Regions from separate parts of the Paenarthrobacter sp. GQ52 genome, predicted to be linked through region 3. Evidence: riboswitches for the same ligand, from Rfam matches in the RefSeq annotation. Region 3 holds a riboswitch; each other region holds the start of a gene.
What was found. Region 3 has a riboswitch for S-adenosylmethionine ahead of metX (homoserine O-acetyltransferase MetX). Riboswitches for the same ligand answer to the same signal wherever they lie in the genome.
Positions count from the first base shown of each region.

Region 1 (3,110 bases), 450 kb from region 3:
CATCCACCGTGGGCGGCGTCGGCCTCGGTTACAAGTTCGGTATCTCCGGCATGTGGCTGGTTGTGGCCATCGGTTCAGGCGTGCTACTGCTCAGCCTGCTCTTCGCCGGAACCATCCAAAAGCTCAAGATCTACACGGTCTCGCAGATGCTGACCCTCCGCTATGGCAGCACGGCAACCCAGACCTCGGGCATCGTCATGTTGGCCTACACGCTGATGCTGTGTGCCACGTCCACCGGTGCCTACGCCACCATCTTCGTGGTCCTCTTCGGCTGGGAGCGTTGGCTCGCGATCGCCATCGGCGGCGCGATCGTGCTGGTCTACTCCACCATTGGCGGCATGTGGTCCATCACCTTGGCCGACCAGGTCCAGTTCGTCATCAAGACCGTGGGAATCTTCTTCCTCATGCTCCCCTTCGCCCTGAACGCCGCGGGTGGCCTCGACGGCATCCGAGCCCGCGTCGATGAGAGCTTCTTCGACATCGGCGGCATCGGCCTCCAGACGATCATCACCTATTTCGTCGTGTACACCCTTGGCCTCCTCATCGGTCAGGACATCTGGCAGCGCGTGTTCACCGCCAAGAACCCCACAGTTGCCCGCTGGGGCGGCGCTACCGCCGGCGTCTACTGCATCCTCTACGGCTTCGCGGGTGCCCTGATCGGCATGGCTGCCAGCGTCGCCCTCTCCGGCATCGAAATCGCCGCCAAGGACGACGTCTACGCAGAGGTCGCTACCCGACTCCTGCCCATTGGCATCGGCGGCTTGGTTCTTGCTGCAGCTGTGGCCGCAATGATGTCCACGGCGTCAGGCGCACTGATTGCTGCTGCAACCGTTGCCCGCGCAGACGTAATGCCTTTCGTTGCCAGCTGGTTTGGCAAGAAGGTGGACACCTCCGACTCCGATAACCCTGAGCACGACGTCAAGGCCAACCGTTACTGGGTACTCGGCCTGGGGATCGTTGCAATCATCATCGCCATCTCCACCAAGGATGTGGTGGCCGCACTAACCATTGCCTACGACATCCTGGTTGGCGGCCTCCTCGTGGCCATCATTGGCGGCTTGGTGTGGAAGCGTGGAACGGGCATCGCCGCAGCATGGTCCATGGCGGCCGGTTCGGTGGTAACCCTCGGAACCATGATCGTCCTTGAGATCAACGCCGAAGTTCCCCTCGATGGCATCTACGCCAACGAGCCCATCTACTTCGGTTTGATCGCCTCGGCTTTGGTGTACATAGTGGTCTCACTTGCCAGCAAGCCCACGGATCCGGCAGTCATGAAGGCCTGGACGGATCGCGTTGCCGGTACCCGCGTGGCCGAGGAAGAGCTCACTACCCCCGCTTCCTAGGCGGGCACAAAGAACCAGGCAAGGTTCGGGAAACAAGTAAAGTTCGACGGCGGCGCCTCCCCTTTTCGGGGCGGCGCCGCCGTTGCGCTATGCCCGGGAAGCATGCGTTGGAAGGCCCGCTCTACACGCCAAAACCACCCCAAAGCGCGCAAAGCAGGCCCCACAAGACACCCCCACCCCTTGGAAGGCCCGATCTACACCCCAAAACCACCCCAAAGAGCGCAAACCAGGCCCCACAACACAAGCAGGCCCCACAACACACCCCACCCCTTGGAAGGCCCGCTCTACACGCCAAAACCACCCCAAAGCGCGCAAAGCAGGCCCCACAACACAACCGGGCCCCACAACACACCCCCACCCGTTGCAAGGCCCGCTCTACACGCCAAAACCACCCCAAAGCGCGCAAAGCAGGCCCCACAAGACACCCCCACCCCACAACGGGTGGCCGAACACCAATGCGGTAGGGTGGTCCCAGCTTCAAGAGATGTGGTGCCAAGCTCCGACTGGCCACACACCAACCCCATGTTCACGGGTGGTTCGGATGAGGAAGCGGCCCGTCCCGGACCAGAGACAACCGAGCGGGCAAGAGCACTCCCCCAAGGAGCAGTCCCTTGCCGTACCAAGGCGATACCACCCCGGTAAACACAACAGCACCCAGTACCCCGGCCGGAACGGCCACCCCCACGGTCGCGGTGATCCCCGCCGTCGACCTCTTCCTGGGCACGGTGACCATCACTGCCAAGGCTGGAACCGAGCAGTTCAGACATGCCCAACCGCAGCTCATCGCGCAGGCGTTGGCCCAGGCCGTCCGGCCGACGCACTGGTGTGAGTCGTCCACGACACTAACGGTGACTGTTGCGGCCGTCGGAAAACGGGCGGGCGTCCAACGTCACTTCACACTAGGGCACTAGGGCTCTAGGGCACAGGGACCAGGCCTAAGCTTCCTCGTCTTCTTCGCGGAACTCTTCGGTTTCATCTATGGGGACAACGCGTTCGTCGTCCTCGGGGGCGTCCACTTCCCCTACCCAGGGTTCGTCCACTTCCTGGTCTTCGGCGTAGTCGTAGGCCGGGTCGGACTCAATGGTTGTCCGTTCCGGGTAGTTGGCGTGTGATTCGGTGGTGTTCATGGTGCAACCTCCGTCTCGTGGGCCTGTTCTGGTGGGCGGTTCAGCCCGTTGACCCGAATGCAGGAATCCAGTGGCGGAAGGGCCCCGCCCCTGTCCTTCCATCTGAGCACCGGCACCGTCGAGGGTCAAGGAAATTACGGTGCACCGAACATTCCAGTTAAGGAATACCAGCCAAAAATCCGCGCGGATAAGCGGTAGTGTGGGGCGTGCAATGGGGCCGCAACTACCCCAACCAGCACAGGAGACAAAGTGCAGATGCACCAGGAATCCCACAGTTCGTCGAGCTCCGCTCCGGACCCCACCCCCGAATCAGCAACCGCCGAAAACGCCAGCACGCAACCCGCGCCGCCCTCGCACGCGGACATTCGCCGGTGGCGGCAGTACCTCGCCGATGAGCGTGCCGAGGCCGCCGTCTACCGCGAACTGGCCCAGCGACGTCACGGCGAAGAACGCCAAATCCTGCTCGCCCTGGCCGAAGCCGAAGGCAGGCACGAAGCCCACTGGCTCAAGCTCCTTGGCGAGCATGCCGGTATGCCCAAGGCAGCTTCCACCCGCAGCCAGTTCCTGGGCTTCCTGGCCCGCAACTTCGGTTCAGTGTTCGTCCTCGCTCTGGCACAGCGCGCCGAAGGCCGTTCCCCGT
Region 1 covers NZ_JCAXEJ010000001.1:174,025-177,134, reverse strand. Annotated here, with positions in the region: gene AC6CH8_RS00815 (sodium:solute symporter family protein) at 1-1,343, shown strand, start outside; SAM riboswitch class IV at 1,819-1,938, shown strand; gene AC6CH8_RS00810 (hypothetical protein) at 1,955-2,254, shown strand; gene AC6CH8_RS00805 (hypothetical protein) at 2,279-2,470, opposite strand; gene AC6CH8_RS00800 (VIT1/CCC1 transporter family protein) at 2,726-3,110, shown strand, end outside.
Region 1: it holds a riboswitch for S-adenosylmethionine, as region 3 does, so the genes downstream of both, AC6CH8_RS00810 (hypothetical protein) here and metX (homoserine O-acetyltransferase MetX) in region 3, are expected to answer to the same signal.

Region 2 (3,110 bases), on a different contig from region 3:
AATTGGGGTGATCATGCTGGCCGGGTCGGCCCTCAAACTCGGGACCATCACAGGACTGCTCTCCAAACCCATCAGGCTCGGATACCTGAACGGGATCGCTTTGCTGGTGGCCCTTTCGCAGCTGCCGGCATTCCTGGGGATAGAGGCCGACGGCGACATCTGGCAAAAGCTTGCGAAGGTCACCACCGGGGTGCTGGGCGGCGAGGTCAACATCACCGCGCTGCTGCTGGGCGTGGGTTCGCTGGCGCTGATCTGGATTCCCCGGCTGCTGAAGTGGAAAGTGCCGGGTGTGCTGCTGGCGGTGGTCGGCTCGTGCGTCGCAACGGCCGTTTGGAGCCTCAACGACGACGTCAAGGTCACCGGAGTCCTGCCGCAGGGCCTCCCGATGCCCGCGCTCGGCGGCATTGGCTGGGCGGACGCACTCACGCTGCTTCCCGCTGCGGCAGGGATCGCCCTCATGGCCTTCGCGGACACCGGCGTCCTGTCCCAAACATTGGCAGCCAAGGAAGGCAAGAAGGTTTCCGGCAACAGGGAAATGGCAGCACTTGGGGCAGCCAATGCTGCCACGGGCCTGCTGGGCGGATTCCCCATCTCCGGCAGTACATCGAGGACCCCTGTGGCTGTGGACGCTGGTGCCAAGTCCCAGATGACCGGCGTGGTGGGTTCGGTACTGGTGCTTGCTTTCATGCTGCTGGCTCCAGGGGTGACCGAGTACCTTCCGTCCGCCACCTTGGCCGCCGTCGTGATTGCCGCAGCGATAGCCCTGGCGGACCCGGCCGGCGTCCGGCGCCTGTTGAGCCTGAGCCGGAGCGAATCCGTGGTGATGTTGGCTGCATTCCTGGGCGTCCTTACAGTGGGTGTGCTCCAGGGAATCGTGGTGGCCATAGCATTGGCGCTCTTGGACTTCGTGCGGCGGGCCTGGGATCCATACCGAACAGAACTCGGTGCCGAAGAAGGGCTCCCTGGGTACCACGATCTTGAACGACACCCCAACGGCGCACGCATCCCCGGGCTCCTGATCCTCCGTTTCGATGCACCGCTGTTCTTCGGCAACGGGCAGGTTCTTGCAAGCTTTGTCCGGGAACAACTGGACGAAGCTTCGGATAATATCTCCCACGTCATCCTGGCGGCGGAACCCATCACAGGCATCGACACCACGGCCCTGGACGACCTCGTCACGCTGGATGAATGGTTGGCCCGTCACGGCGTGGATCTGGTGTTCGCCGAACTCAAAGGTCCTGTGAAGGACAAGCTGATCCGCCTCGGAACGGCAGCCCGTTTCACGCCGGACCACTTCTTTCCTACAGTCGGCGCCGCCGTCCGCACGCTCAGGGACGAAGAGTGAAACGGCCGCCGATTACGCAACATGACGGCCGCCCCACCACTCGCAAGTGCGGCCGGATGCCCGTGGATGTTACGTTTTTCTTGAGTAATGAGTACCAGCGCAAAGCCCTGACTTGCTGGTCGGCAACCCTCTCTCCGGCGGGGTGCCTCAGGTGACTACTCGGCGTATCGACAATTCGTACTGCAAGCGTGACTGAGGAGCACCAGCTATGCCTGAACCCACTGAAGAAAAACTCTCCTACCGCCTGGTGACAGGCCCGGACACCCGCGACTTCTGCGAGCGCATCCACAATGCCCTCGCCGAAGGTTACGTCCTCCACGGGAGCCCGGCAGCTACGTTCAACGGCACGGACGTCATCGTTGCCCAAGCCGTTGTCCTGCCGACCGCGATCGCCACAGCGGATGCCGCAGTGGCCAATGCCGTTGACCAGTTGGAGAACTACGACGACGAAGAAGCGTTCGAGGGCCACGCATGAGCTACGCAGGTGACCTGACCCCGCACGACGCGTGGGCCAAACTTCAAGACGGTGCCATCCTGGTTGACGTCCGGACCGAGGGCGAATGGGCCCACATTGGAATCCCTGACACCAAAGCTACCGAGAACGACCCCCTGTTCATCCAGTGGAACTTGGCCGGCGGAATTCCGAACTCCCGCTTTATTGAAGACCTTCAGCAACAGGCTCCCGAGGACGACGGCGTTGAGCTCGTTTTCCTATGCCGTTCCGGGCAACGCTCCATCTCGGCGGCCATCGCCGCAACCCAGGCCGGCTTCACTGCCTACAACGTCCTGGAGGGCTTCGAAGGCGAACCGGACCGCTACGGTGAGCGCACCGTCAATGGTTGGAAGAACCGTGGCCTGCCGACGAATCTGGGGACCGAGTAAGTGACTTTTAATCCCGACGCCGCCGGCTGGAGCCCTGACACCCAGGCCGTCCGCGGTGGCCTTGACCGCACCAATTTCCAGGAAACGTCCGAACCCGTTTTCCTGAACTCCGGTTTCGTCTACGAATCCGCTGCCGCCGCCGAACGTGCCTTCACCGGCGAGGACGAACGATTCGTCTACTCCCGTTACGGCAACCCGTCCGTGGCCACGTTCCAGGAGCGGCTGCGGCTGCTCGAAGGAACCGAGGCGTGCTTCGCGACGGCGTCCGGCATGTCTGCAGTCTTCACCGCCCTGGGTGCCTTGCTGGCTGCCGGTGACCGTGTGGTTGCTGCCCGCTCGCTGTTCGGCTCCTGCTTCGTGATCCTCAACGAGATCCTTCCCCGGTGGGGCGTGGAGACGGTCTTTGTTGACGGACCCGACCTTGAGCAGTGGCGCGAAGCCCTGTCCGAGCCCACCACTGCGGTGTTCTTCGAGTCACCGTCCAACCCCATGCAGGAGATCGTCGATATCGCTGCCGTCAGCGAACTGGCCCATGCCGCCGGGGCGACTGTCGTCGTCGACAATGTCTTTGCCACTCCCCTGCTGCAACGCTGTGGTGAGCTGGGTGCAGACGTGATCGTGTACTCCGGGACCAAGCACATTGATGGCCAGGGACGAGTCCTTGGCGGCGCGATCCTAGGCACCAAGGAATTCATCGATGGTCCGGTCAAGCAGCTCATGCGGCACACTGGCCCGTCGCTTTCGGCGTTCAATGCCTGGGTGCTGACCAAGGGCTTGGAGACTATGGGACTGCGAGTGAATCACAGCTCGGCTTCTGCTCTGAAGATCGCAGAGTGGCTCGAGCAGCAACCCGCCATCAGCTGGGTCAAGTACCCGCTGTTGA
Region 2 covers NZ_JCAXEJ010000016.1:28,325-31,434, forward strand. Annotated here, with positions in the region: gene AC6CH8_RS17570 (SulP family inorganic anion transporter) at 1-1,345, shown strand, start outside; SAM riboswitch class IV at 1,429-1,540, shown strand; gene AC6CH8_RS17575 (DUF1737 domain-containing protein) at 1,554-1,820, shown strand; gene AC6CH8_RS17580 (rhodanese-like domain-containing protein) at 1,817-2,227, shown strand; gene AC6CH8_RS17585 (O-succinylhomoserine sulfhydrylase) at 2,228-3,110, shown strand, end outside.
Region 2: it holds a riboswitch for S-adenosylmethionine, as region 3 does, so the genes downstream of both, AC6CH8_RS17575 (DUF1737 domain-containing protein) here and metX (homoserine O-acetyltransferase MetX) in region 3, are expected to answer to the same signal.

Region 3 (3,110 bases):
GTGAACAATCTGATCTTCTGGATCATCGTCTGCTCTTGGCTGATTCCACTCGGGATCCGCATGTACAACCGCTCCCGGGCGCGTCGGATCCAGGACAATAACTTCCGCGACCCCGGCTACCCTCAGCAGAATCTGCCCGGACCAGGGTATCCGCCACAGAATTACCCGCAGCAGAATTATCCAGGTCAGGGATACCCGACGCAGGGTTACCCAGGTCAGAATTACCCCGGGTACCCTTCCGAGCCGACCGTCATCCGCCCCGCGGATTCGACACCGCAGGCCGGGCCGCCGTCGAACCCTTCATCCCCGGCACCGTTCCCCTCAGCGGGCGCTTCGGAGCCGCAGGGATTCCGCGCCCGCAAGTTGGCGGAGCTGGACACGAAGTTCAGCAACGGCGAGATCGCCATGGAGGATTACATGAAGCAGCGCGGCGAAATCATGAACGGCTAGGGCTAGGCGAAGAATGATTCGCGGAGTTGTGCCGAGAGCTGGCCGATCTCAGTGAGGAAGCCATCGTGACCAATCGGAGCCTCAATGAGGTGGACCGGCACATCCCCAGGTAGCGCCGCGGCAAGTTCCCGCGACTGTGCCGGGAAGTAGAGCCTGTCGCTGTCCACCGCCGCCACGAAGAACTCAGCCGTAGCGCGCGACAACGCCTGTTCCAGCGGACCGCGGCCCCTGGCGACGTCGTGGGACATCAGGGCTTCGGTGATGGCGATGTAGCTGTTGGCATCAAAACGGCGGACCAGCTTCGTTCCCTGGTGGTCCAAATAGCTTTCCACCTGGTAGCGGCCACGCTCCCCCAACACCGCGGCAGCGAGTGGTGCCTCCTGGTGCTGGGCTTCCCTGCCGAAGCGGAAATCCAACTCCAAGGCTGAGCGGTAAGTGATGTGGGCGATGCGTCGGGCCAGTGCCAAGCCATGTTCGGGTGCAGTGCCGCCGTAATAGTCACCGTTTTTGAAGTTCGGGTCCTGCCTGATGGCCAAGGTTTGGGCTTGAGCAAAGGCAATCTGCTCGGCCGTACTGTAGGCGCCCACCGAAATTACGGCGCAGCGTTTGACCCTGTCGGGGAACGTAACAGCCCATTCAAGGGCCCTGGCGCCGCCCATGGAACCGCCCAACACGGCGTGCCAGGCATCGATTCCCAAGGCATCGGCGAGGCGCGCCTCAGCCTCCGTGCTGTCGCGCAGCGTGACCAACGGGAAACGTGAGCCCCAAGGACGTCCGTCCGGTGCTTCTGACGATGGGCCGGTGCTGCCATAACAACCGCCCACGATGTTGATGGAAATGACAAAAAACTTGTTGGTGTCGATGGTGGCACCCGGCCCAACGAGCTGCTCCCACCAACCTTCCTCGTCGGTGGCTCCACGGGCTACGTGAGTGCTGCCCGTGAGCGCATGCTGGATGAGGACGGCATTGGAGGCCTCGGCATTCAGCTGCCCCCAGGTCTCATAAGCGAGGACGACATCGGGGAGGAATCCGCCGGCCTCAAGTTCCAACGGCCCGATGCCGGCGTACTTGACGGTTCCGTCTTCTTCTCCGGATTTGGGAAGGGCTGTAGCAGTAATGGTCATTCCTTTGACACCTTAACCTCGCGCTTGCCCGTCGCCTTGCGTGCGAACAGGCCAGGTCTTCACCCGGGGCACCCCACCGCGTAGGAGGGTTGCCGGCCAGCAAGCCGGGGCTGTGTGCTGGCACTCATGACCTAATACCAAGAGTCTAGGAAATGCAGGGTGGTTCTGGCGAAGAATGTGACAACAGTGTGACGGTTTAGGGCGTCTTCGTTCACGAACGAGCACCCGGAACTGCCGCCCGGCGAATAATCGTCGACGCGGGCGGCAGCCGGACTGAGACTCTAAGCCGCGGCGTTAGGCGCCCTTGGCGGCCCGGAAGCCCGCTTCGAGGTCGGCGATGATGTCATCAACGTGCTCGATGCCCACGGACAAGCGCACGAGGCCGGGGTTGACGCCGGCGGCGACCTGCTGCTCCACCGTCAATTGGCTGTGTGTAGTCGACGCCGGGTGGATGACCAGCGAGCGGACATCACCGATGTTGGCAACGTGCGAGTGCAACTCCAGGCCGTCCACGAAGCGCTTGCCGGCTTCGACGCCGCCCTTGATGTTGAAGGCAACGATGGCGCCCGTGCCCTTGGGTCCGTACTTCCGGCCGCGGTCGTACCACGGGCTGGACGGCAGGCCCGCATAGGCGACCGATTCGACGTCGTCGTGGTTTTCAAGCCATTCGGCCACCTTGGTGGCGTTGGCAACATGGCGTTCCACGCGCAGGCTCAAGGTCTCCAGGCCCTGGGCAATGAGGAAGGCGTTGAACGGGGACACGGCAGAGCCGAGATCGCGAAGCAACTGGACTCGGGCCTTGAGGATGTAGGAGAGGTTCGCGCCCAGTGCACCGTCCTTGCCGAGGTCCCGGGCGTAGACCAGACCGTTGTAGCTGGGGTCCGGGGTATTGAAGCCAGGGAAGCGGTCCGGGTCCTTGCCGAAGTCGAAGTTGCCGGAGTCCACAATCACACCGGCGATTGCCGAACCGTGACCACCCAGGTACTTGGTCGCGGAATGGACCACGATGTCCGCTCCCCACTCGATGGGACGGATGAGGTAAGGCGTGGACAGGGTGTTGTCCACAATAAGGGGAACGCCGGCCGCGTGTGCGGTGCGGGCGATGCCCTCGATGTCAAGGACATCCTGGCGCGGGTTGGAGACGACCTCGCCGAAGAACAGCTTGGTGTTCGGCCGTACGGCGTCACGCCACTGGTCCAGATTGTCCGGGTCCTCGACGAACGTGACCGAAATGCCGAACTTCTTCAGCGTGTGCGCCAGCAGGTTGTATGTGCCGCCATACAGGCTGGGGCTCGCTACGATGTGGTCGCCCGCCTCGGCGATATTCAGGATGGCGAACGTCTCCGCAGCCTGTCCGGAGCTGAGCAAGAGGGCACCCAGGCCACCCTCAAGGCTCGCAACCCGCTGCTCCACTGCATCCTGCGTCGGGTTGCCGATTCGGGTGTAGATGGGAGCGAGCTCGGCCAGGGCAAAGCGATTGGCGGCGCTCTCGGCACTGGGGAACACGAAGGACGTGGTCTGGTAGATCGGAAGCGA
Region 3 covers NZ_JCAXEJ010000001.1:623,453-626,562, reverse strand. Annotated here, with positions in the region: gene AC6CH8_RS02720 (hypothetical protein) at 1-450, shown strand; gene metX (homoserine O-acetyltransferase MetX) at 453-1,574, opposite strand; SAM riboswitch class IV at 1,590-1,706, opposite strand; gene AC6CH8_RS02710 (bifunctional o-acetylhomoserine/o-acetylserine sulfhydrylase) at 1,869-3,110, opposite strand, start outside.

Region 4 (3,110 bases), on a different contig from region 3:
GTTGATTCCAGATCAGTCCCAAGATCCCATGAGGCCGCAGGATCCGGGCGATCTCCGTGCTCGCTGCGAGGGGCTCGCACCAGTGCCAGGCCTGGGCAACGCTGACGACGTCGAATGCTGAGTCCGTCAGTCCAGTTGCCTCGGCCGTTCCCTCCAGCGCACTGACGTGGGGGTAGGCTTTTCGCAATTGCTCCAACATGTCCGTGGAAGGATCGACCGCGGTAACCGCCAAGCCGCGTTCTACGAGGAGTGCCGTGAACTTTCCTGTGCCGGCTCCGAGGTCCGCCGCTGACCTTGCCCCCGGAGGAACCAGCCAGTCCACGGAATCGGCGGGGTAGCCGGGTCGCACGCGGTCATAGTGTTCGCCGCCGTCCTGGAAGCTCTGACCGAGTTCATGCCGGCGGGAAGCATGCAGCCTTGGACCACGCGGCCCGGCTGGTCCGGGAGTACGTGGCTGTCCGCTGGAGGCAGCCGGTGAACGCAGGGCCACGAAAGCTCCTTCACAGGGTCGCTAAAAGTACCCTATGAATTTACCGCAGTGTTCCTGGTCCGCAGTGTTCCTAGTCAACAGTGCAGGGAGCTGCGCCCGCAGTGCCGGGAGTGTTCGGGGCCCATTCGGGGTAGCTGCGATGGTCATTTGCAGGAACCCAACGGCCCTCGTCCACCACGTAGTCCCATCCCAGTCCGTCGCGCTTGAGTCCTTCGATGCCTGCGAGCAGCCTGGTGGCGTCCTCCAACCGGGAGCCGACGCCGAAGCTGGCGCGCAGGGATCCGGAGGGGAGCCCGAGGCGTTTGAGGAGCGGGTGGGCGCAGAACCGGCCATCACGGAGGCCAACCCCGTGCTCGGCCGCCAGGTAAGCCGCAACCAGCCCGGCGTCGAATCCTTCTACGGAGAAGTTGACCACACCGATGGTGTCCAGGGAGTCAGCGAAGATCTTGTGGACGGTCACGCCATCGATGGCCTCCAGGCCCTGCACCAGGTACGAGCGGATGGCGGACTCGTGGGCATGCCACGCGTCCTGATCGAGCCCTGCGAGGACTTGGGTGGCGCGGGCAAGTGTCGCGGCGCCCAGCACGTTGGGGGAGCCGCCCTCGTGGCGCGCCGGGCCCGCGGCCCAGCTCACTGAGTCCAGGCGCGCTTCACGTACCGCGCCGCCTCCGGCCAGGTGCGGTATGCCGGCGTCGAGCCAGTCCGGACGACCCACCACGACACCCGCGCCGAAGGGGGCATAAAGCTTGTGTCCGGAGAAGACGATGTAGTCGACGTCCGCCTCGGTGATGTTGATCCGGCGATGAGGTGCGAGCTGCGCAGCGTCCACCACGATCCTTGCGCCGTGTTCGTGGGCAAGCGAAGCAAGGCGGGCGATGGGAAGAATTTCCCCCGTCACGTTCGAGGCGCCGGTAACAGCCAGCAGGCTGACCCCGCCCTGGGCAAGTTCGGCCTCGAGCTTGTCCACCGTTTCGGCCAGGGTTGGTGCCGCGACGACGCTGCGGTGGGGGACTCCCTGCCACGGAAGCAAGTTGGCGTGGTGCTCGATGTCCAAGTACAGGACCTCGCCCGCAAATTGGCCATCCACCTGCGGGAGGCATCCGGCCAGGAGGTTCAACGAGTCAGTGGTGTTCCGTGTGAAGATCACTGAGTCATCGGCACGCCCGCCGACGAAATCACGGACGATGTTCCGCGAGTTCTCGTACACCGACGTGCTGATTTGGGAGGCGTACCCGGCGCCCCGGTGAACGCTGGCGTAGTAGGGCAGGACCTCGTTGAGGTAGGCCGAAACGATGGTCAGGGCCGGGGCCGATGCGCCGTAGTCCAAGTTTGCGTAGCGGACGTGGCCACCCTGAATCAGGGGAGCCTGAAGCTCAGCGCCAGTGACCGCGGCAAGCGGACGCAGAGCGGTTATCGTCTCCGCTGTGGATTCTTCAACAAAGGACGGAATGGTGGTGGAGTTGAACGTGACAGTGCTCATGGAACCTCACTCAAGAGGGACCCCCATAGGGGGATCCGCGCTTGCCGCATCCGTTCCGGACCGGCCGGGTCGTCACCCGGGGCACCCCACCGCGAATGGAGGGTTGCCGGCCAGCAAACCGGGGTTTAGCGCTGGCACTCGTGACCTGTAAAAAAGGCTAAGGCACGTCCGGGGAGGCTTCCAAAGCCGCTTCCTTTTGTTAAGCCCTTTGTTACGTCGAATGCGAAATCCCTTCTTCGCCGAATAAAAAACGGCGGAGACCCCCTGCGGGGGCCATCCGCCGTCGAAAATTCCGCCTGCCGCTGGGTGGCCAGGCGTGGATAAGTTTAGAGAAGGTCGTCCAATCCGGGGTTGAGGCGCTTGAGGACCTCGGAGTGCAGGATCGAGTTGGTGGCCAGGGCGTTACCGCCAAACGGACCGTCTTCGCCTTCCAAGGATGTGAAACGGCCGCCTGCCTCGGTGACGATCGGGACGAGTGCTGCCATGTCGTAGAGGTTCAGTTCAGGCTCGCAAGCGATATCCACTGCCCCCTCGGCCACGAGGCAATACGACCAGAAATCACCATAGGCGCGTGTCCGCCAGATGTCTTCCGTCAGCCCCAGGAATTCATCCAGGTTGCCGCGTTCCTTCCACCCCGAAAGGCTGGAATATGACATGGAGGCGTCAGCCAGGCGGGAAACGTTGGACACCTTGAGCCGCGTTGCCGAGGCCAGGGAGCGGCCCATGTAGGCGCCCATGTCCTTCGCAGCCCACCATCGCTTGCCCAGCGCAGGCGCACTGACTACGCCCACCACAGGTTCCCCCTCATCCACGAGGGCGATCAACGTTGCCCACACCGGGACACCACGGACAAAGTTCTTGGTCCCGTCGATGGGGTCTATGATCCAGCGACGTGAACCGTGACCGCTGCTGCCGAACTCCTCGCCCAGGACCGCGTCCCGCGGACGGGAGCGGGACAGTTGACCGCGGATTGCTTCCTCTGCGGCCTTGTCAGCGTCAGTGACAGGTGTGAGGTCGGGCTTGGTTTCGATCTGCAGGTCCAGTGCCTTGAAGCGATCCATGGTCTGGGCGTCGACTGAATCGGCGAGGACGTGGGCCAGGCGCAGGTCATCGTTGTAGGTGGAAACGGGATGGGTCATG
Region 4 covers NZ_JCAXEJ010000003.1:163,318-166,427, reverse strand. Annotated here, with positions in the region: gene AC6CH8_RS06280 (class I SAM-dependent methyltransferase) at 1-484, opposite strand, end outside; gene AC6CH8_RS06275 (aminotransferase class V-fold PLP-dependent enzyme) at 561-1,970, opposite strand; SAM riboswitch class IV at 2,003-2,116, opposite strand; gene hisN (histidinol-phosphatase) at 2,297-3,109, opposite strand.
Region 4: it holds a riboswitch for S-adenosylmethionine, as region 3 does, so the genes downstream of both, AC6CH8_RS06275 (aminotransferase class V-fold PLP-dependent enzyme) here and metX (homoserine O-acetyltransferase MetX) in region 3, are expected to answer to the same signal.